3 regions of the Methylorubrum sp. SL192 genome follow, and region 2 is predicted to be linked to each of the others. Evidence: predicted binding sites of a transcription regulator. Region 2 holds the regulator's gene; each other region holds the start of a gene.
What was found. Region 2 encodes LexA, which represses DNA repair genes until DNA is damaged. Its sites were predicted from a motif close to TGTTCNNNNTGTGTTCNG; they were not measured.

Region 1: OVA30_RS22695 (ATP-dependent helicase) is a predicted target of LexA. The motif match lies at 1,324-1,341, and genes of this name have one in related genera.
Region 3: OVA30_RS06450 (glycosyl transferase) is a predicted target of LexA. The motif match lies at 810-827, and genes of this name have one in related genera.

Annotation. Positions count from the first base shown of each region.
Region 1 is NZ_JAPPQV010000003.1:4,695,894-4,698,156, reverse strand. It holds gene OVA30_RS22695 (ATP-dependent helicase) at 1-1,312, opposite strand, end outside; gene OVA30_RS22690 (hypothetical protein) at 1,428-1,679, shown strand; gene OVA30_RS22685 (AsmA family protein) at 1,840-2,263, shown strand, end outside.
Region 2 is NZ_JAPPQV010000003.1:4,146,008-4,148,270, forward strand. It holds gene OVA30_RS19975 (ComEC/Rec2 family competence protein) at 1-447, shown strand, start outside; gene lexA (transcriptional repressor LexA) at 441-1,163, opposite strand; gene OVA30_RS19985 (helix-turn-helix domain-containing protein) at 1,572-2,033, opposite strand; gene OVA30_RS19990 (hypothetical protein) at 2,094-2,263, shown strand, end outside.
Region 3 is NZ_JAPPQV010000003.1:1,221,370-1,223,632, forward strand. It holds gene OVA30_RS06445 (EAL domain-containing protein) at 1-655, opposite strand, end outside; gene OVA30_RS06450 (glycosyl transferase) at 1,085-2,116, shown strand; gene OVA30_RS06455 (NAD-dependent epimerase/dehydratase family protein) at 2,128-2,263, shown strand, end outside.

The DNA.
Region 1 (2,263 bases), 550 kb from region 2:
TGACGCGCAGATAGGCCAGCGCGTCGCGGATCTCGGCCCGCTCGTAGAAGCGCGGGCCGCCGATGACGCGATAGGGCAGGCCGACCTGCACGAACCGGTCCTCGATCTCGCGCATCTGCGCCGAGATCCGCACCAGCACCGCGATCTCCGAGAGCGCGTGCCCCCTGCGCTGGAGAGACTCGATCGATTCGGCGACCTGACGCGCCTCCTCCTCGGAATCCCATGAGCCCGTGACCGTGACGGGCTCGCCCGCCTCGTCCTCGGTCCGCAGGGTCTTACCAAGGCGTCCCTCGTTCTTGGCGATGAGCCCGGACGCCGCGGCGAGGATGTGGCCGGTCGAGCGGTAATTGCGCTCCAGCCGCACCACGGTGGCGCCGGGGAAGTCGTGCTCGAAGCGCAGGATGTTGTCGACCTCGGCGCCGCGCCAGCCGTAGATCGACTGATCGTCGTCGCCGACGCAGGCGACGTTTTTCCGCGCCTGGGCGAGAAGCCTCAACCAGAGATACTGTGCGACGTTGGTGTCCTGGTACTCGTCCACGAGGATGTAGCGGAAGCGGTCCTGGTAATTGGCCAGGATGTCCGGATTCTCGCGCCACAGCTTGAGGCAGAGCAGCAGGAGGTCGCCGAAATCGACCGCGTTGAGCGTCGCGAGCCGGGCCTGATACGCCGCGTAGAGCTGCCCGCCCTTGCCGAAGGCGAAGGACTGCGCCTCGCCCGGCGGCACCTGTTCGGGACTCAAGCCCCGGTTCTTCCAGCCGTCGATGGTGTGGGCCAGCGAGCGCGCCGGCCAGCGCTTCTCGTCGATGTTCTGGTCGCTGATGACCTGCTTCATCAGGCGGAGCTGGTCGTCGGTGCCGAGAATCGTGAAGTCGGATTTCAGCCCGACGAGTTCGGCATGGCGGCGCAGGATCTTGGTGCCGATGGCGTGGAAGGTGCCGAGCCAGGGCATGCCCTCGCCCGCCGGCCCGATCAGCCCGCCGATGCGGTGCTTCATCTCGCGGGCGGCCTTGTTGGTGAAGGTCACCGAGAGGATGTCGTAGGGACGCGCCTTGCCGGTGGCGATGAGGTGGGCGATGCGCGTCGTCAGAACCCGCGTCTTGCCGGTGCCCGCGCCCGCCAGCACGAGCACGGGGCCCTCCGTCGCCTCCACGGCGCGGCGCTGCTCCGGGTTGAGGCCGGAGAGGTAGGACGCGCCCTCGGGTCGCAGGGCAGCCATGGCGCGGGCGGCGATGGAGGTCGGGGCCGACGGCGCTTCGTCGTCGGACGGGCGCGGCCGGAACGCGCCGGGCGCGTCGTTGGGCTCTTGCATCATGCGCGCATCCCTGGACCAAAAGGCGAACGCCGTCGAGACCCGATCCGGAACCGGCGGCCCCCCTCACGCGTCACTCGGGAAACCCGAACCCCTCATCGATGAAGGATGCGAGGCCATGCGCGCCCCGTCTCTCGCCCTCCTTACCCTGCTCACCACCCTGACTCCGGCACTGACGCCCGCTTGGGCCCAGAGCCCCGGCAATCGCGGCGCCACGAGCCGGCAGAACCAGTCGTTCGAGTACCAGAACCAGAACCGCAACTTCGAACAGCGCCAGACTTTGGAGAACAGCGCCATCCGCAACCAGATCCAGCGTGCGCCGCTCAACGTTCCGCCGCCGGCCGGGCCGTCCTTCGGCATCCGCCGCTGACACGCGGCGAAAGCTTGAGCGTGAGGTGCGGGCCGGCCGCGGCCTGTGCTATGGCCGCAGGAACGCGGGTTTCGCGCCGTTCAAAAGGCATCGGCCCTTCGAACGCGTGTGACACGCGAACGAAGTCCTGCGGTCCGCAGGCCAGGCGGAAGCGATAACGGTGCGTGATTCCCTGACCGCGCTCGCGGGCGCCGTCGTGCTGGTTCTCGTGGCGGCCCTTGCGGTGCCGCCGTTCATCGACTGGTCGGCTCATCGCGCGCTGATCGACCGCACGTTGAGCGACTCCCTCGGAGCCGGTGCCCGCAGCGAGGGCGCCATCGACCTGCGCCTGCTGCCCTCTCCGCATCTTCGCCTCGCGCGCCTCCGGCTCGGCGCCGCGGACGGGCCGGCCCTCGACGCGCAGGCGGTCGATGCGGAGATCGCGCTGGCGCCCCTGCTCAAGGGCGAGGTCCGCTTCGTCCAGACCTCGGTCGAGCGCGCCGGGCTTACCCTGCCGGTCTCCGACGAGGCGCTGCTGCTGCCGCGCGAACCGCAGACGCTGCGCCGCGACATCGTCATCGACGACCTGCGGATCCGGCGCCTCA
Region 2 (2,263 bases):
TTCGTGCTCGAACAATGGTTGAAGGCCGATGGCGACGGCCGCCGTCCGGAAGCCGCGACCGGTGCCGCCGGGCCGCGCTGCGACCGGATCGGCTGCACCCTCACGGCCGTGGACGGGCGCGCCGTCGCTCTCGTCATGGACAAACGCGCTTTCGCGGAGGATTGCGCGCGGGCCGACATTCTCATCACCCGACTGCGTGCTCCGCCGGGCTGCGCCGCGCCGCTGATCGCCGACCGGACGTTCCTAGCGGTGCGGGGCGCCACGGCGATCCGCCTCGGAACGGCAGGACCTGAAATCACCACTGCCCGCGGGGCCGGTCAGCCGAAGCCCTGGCAGCCCCGGCCTGCCAGCGCGGCGACACCGGCAACCGAGGCGGGCCCCCAATCTCCCAACGATCCAAGTGCGGCGGATCCATCAGACCCGCCGCTCCCCGAAAATCCTCAGTAACGGCGCACGAGGCTGACGAGCTTGCCCTGGATGCGCACCCGATCGGGCCCGAGCACGCGGGTCTCGTAGGCCGGGTTGGCGGCTTCCAGCGCGATCGACGAGCCGCGGCGGCGCAGGCGCTTGAGGGTCGCCTCCTCGTCGTCGATCAGCGCGACGATGATGTCGCCATTGTTGGCGGTCTCCTGTTTGTGGATCACCACGAGGTCGCCATCGAGAATGCCGGCCTCGATCATCGAATCGCCGCGCACTTCCAGCGCGTAATGCTCTCCGCCCGACAGGAAGTCGGGGGACATCGAAATCGAGTGGCTCTGGCTCTCGATCGCCGAGATCGGCACACCGGCAGCGATCCGGCCCATCACCGGCACCATCACCGATTGGCCCTTGCCGTCATGGGCCTGAAGCATGGGAGGCTTCGGCGCGGCGGGCTTGGCCGAAAGACCGCCCTCGACCACGCTCGGCGTGAAGCGCCGCGGCTCGGACGATGCGGGCTTGGCCGCCGGCATGTCGGGCATGCGCAGGATCTCGATCGCCCGCGCCCGGTTCGGCAGACGGCGGAGAAACCCGCGCTCTTCCAGCGCCATGATCAGGCGGTGGATGCCGGATTTGGATTTCAGGTCGAGCGCGTCCTTCATTTCGTCGAAGGACGGCGGCACACCGCTCTCCTGCATCCTCTGCTGGATGAACTGGAGCAGTTCGAGTTGCTTGCGGGTCAGCATGCGGCACCTGCTGTCGACCGCGGGCCGGGGGCGCCGCAGAATCGTTGAAAACAAAGCACGAACAGCCTAGACGTTCCTCTCCTGTTCCGCAAGCATCCCTCCGGAAGCGACAGTGGTGGGCGCGTTTTCGAAAATCGGCGGCGGCCCATAATCGATAATCAGCGGGTAGTTTTGGAGAAACGCATTACTAACAACGACTTAAATGCCTTTTGAGGGGTGTCCAATCGCAACGACTGTTCGCGCCTGCCGCTCGCCGCCGATTATCGATAACGCATTGCCGCTGATGCGTTTTTTGCGGACCCACTTTCCAGCCTGCGTGTGATTGCGGACCCTATTGCGGACCCCGCGGGGTAAGAGTGCGCGAGATTTCCGAAGGCCCAATCGTCGACGAGGACGCAAGTGGAGCAATCAGTAGGCGCGCAGCGTCTCAATCCAGACCGGAATGTCGGCATCGGCAATTTCTGTCCGTACCTCATTATAGATGGCGAAAAGTTTATCGGGATCACTTTCCAGGCCAAAGCGTCGCTTCAAATATGCATGTAAACCTCCGAGCCTAAATCCGAAATATATTGCTTCGTAATTCGGCGCGCCGTAACCGGCGTCGGGGTATTCAAGAACTACGAGCCTTATGAGCGCGAATATATAAGCCTCACGCAGGCCTATTAATCCGGATGTCGGCAAATCGCGTCCTGCGCTTCGGGCAGCCTTGCTGAACACTCGCAGTTTGTATCGTTCGGGCACGGCGCCGCGACGTCGCCAGCCAGCGATGGTTGATGGATCTATCCCAAGCTGATCCGCCAACTCCCGGTCCAACTCCACCCCTGCTTCTCGCTTGAGGCTGTCGATTTCGTCGCCAACGCCATCTGCCATGTTGCATCACATTTCACAAGATGTCATACGTCATGTAATGACATGTTGTGCGAGCTTAACATGAACGTTGTCCTTCACGACAGCCTCGCCGCCTATGAGCGGGAGTACAATCTTGTGCGTGGCGCCCTCACCTCGAAAGGGACGTCGCTGAACGCTTGGTTGTCGGAACAGGGAATAAATCGGCAGCTCGCCTATCGGGCGCTCAAGGGGCAATCACTCGGCCGCAAGGC
Region 3 (2,263 bases), 2.9 Mb from region 2:
TCGCGCCCTTCACCACGAAGATGATGGTGAGGAACAGCGCCAAGAGCCCGGCGATGCCGATGATGATACCCTTGTAGAGCGTCAGCCCCGAGGTCTTCTTGCGGTAGGCGTCCTGATCCCAGAGGTAGACCTGAGGGATGTTCGGGCCTTTCAGCTCCGCCACGTAGGTGACTGTGGTGCCGGGATCGATGGTGATCAGGAACTGGTCGGCGTCGAGGCTCTCGTCGCGCTCGGGCCGGATGCCCTCGCTTGCGGTGATCGCGGCGATGCGCGAGCCGCCGAGATCGGGCCAGATCACCCCGGAGCCGACGAGGCGGAAATGCGGGGCGACCAGCAGGCGGTCGATCTGCTCGTCGGTGTCGTTGGTGAGCGCGAACACCATCCAGTCCGGCCGCGCGCCCGCCTCGCGCGCTTTGACCGCGATGCGCCGCACGATCCCGTCCTTGCCAGGGGCGGTGGAGATCTGGATCAGGTCGCCGTCCGAGCGGTAGCGCTCGATCGTCGGCGTCAGATCGATGGCGGGCGCGTCGAGGGTGACGCGCACGGCCTCGACCGCGTGGGCGGGGGCGGCGGTCCCGATCAGGCCGGCGAAAGAGCCCGCCACGGCCGTCAGGATCGCGAGGGCCAGGGCAAGGGCCAGTGAAAGCGTGCGCAACGGGCGATTCTTGACAACCGGCTTGAGCGGTGGGGGCGAGCGGCCAAGTCGTATCGGCGGCTTCCGGCCCCCGCAAGGCAAGCCGGCCGGGACGCGCGGCCCACCCACCGCTCTTTCGGCGGACCGTGGGACGCGGATCGCGTGGCTTTGCGGCCAAAACAAGTTGGGATCGGTTGCCGTGGTCTCGCTTGGACTGATGCGGGCGGGTAGAGCGGGCGATATGCGAAGGATTGGACGATGCCGCTTCAGAACCCTCCCCACTCTGCGGGGGAGGATGCCTGCGGAGCAGGCGGGTGAGGGGCGGCGCGGCGGTGACATGTCCGGCTGGCCTCGACCCGATTGGCACCGCGTTCCCCTCACCCGACCCCCTTCGGGGGCCACCCTCCCCCGCAGAGGGGGGAGGGCTGCTGCGCGCCGTCCCGCAATCCAATGACCCTCGCTCCGCTCCTCACCGTCCCGCTGGCGGCGCTGCTCTCCGCTGGCTTGATCGTGCTGCTGAAGCCGCTGCTGCAGCGCTACGCCCTGGCGCGGCCGAACGCCCGCTCCAGCCACCGGGTGCCGACGCCCCAGGGGGGCGGGATCGCGATCATCGCCGCCGCGCTGATCACGGCGGTCGTCCTGGCCGTGCCGACCGGGATCGCGCTCGGGGGCGTCGAGCTGCCGGTGCTGGCGCTCTCGGTGATCGCTCTTGCCGTGGTCGGGGCCGTCGACGACATCCGGCCGTTGCCGGCCTCGCTCCGCCTCGTGATCCAGGCCGGCGCGGTCGCCGCCGTCGTGCTCACCGCCGAGGGCCGTCTGCTGCCGGACGCCCCGCTCTGGCTGGAGCGGTCCTTCGCGATCCTCGCCGGGCTCTGGTTCGTGAACCTCGTCAACTTCATGGACGGGCTCGACTGGATGACGCTGGCCGAGTTCGTGCCGCCCACCGCCTTTCTGTTCGCCCTCGGCCTCGCGGGCCGCTACGCGCCCGAGCCGACGCTGGTCGCCGGCGCCCTGCTCGGGGGCCTTCTCGGCTTCGCGCCGTTCAACCGGCCGGTGGCACGGCTGTTCATGGGCGATGTCGGCTCGCTGCCGATCGGGCTGATCGTGGCGTGGCTGCTGTTCCGCCTCGCGGGGCAGGGGGGATTGCACGAGGGCTTGGAAGGCGGCTTGGCCGCCGCGCTGATCCTGCCGCTCTATCCCATCACCGACGCGACGCTCACCCTGCTGTGGCGCCTGCGGCGGGGGGAGGCCGTCTGGCAGGCCCATCGCAGCCACTATTATCAGGTCGCCACCGTCAACGGGTTCTCCGTGCGGGAGACTGTCGGCTCAGTCTTTGCCCTGCAGGTCGCGCTGGCCGCGCTGGCGGGCGTGACCTTGCTTTGGCCGTCTAGGACCGTCACGCTCTCTTGCCTCGTCCTCGCGGCGGGGCTGGTCGGGTGGCTGCTGCACCGGTTCGCGACGCCGCGGGCCGCCAGCGCGTGAGGGGATAACGGGTGAGCGGAAAGCTGATCGCGCTGACGGGAGCCACCGGCTTCATCGGACGCCACCTGCTGCGGGCGCTCTCGGAACGGGGCTACCGGGTCCGGGTGCTGCTGCGGCGCCCCGTCGAGGTGCCGGAGGGTGCCAGCG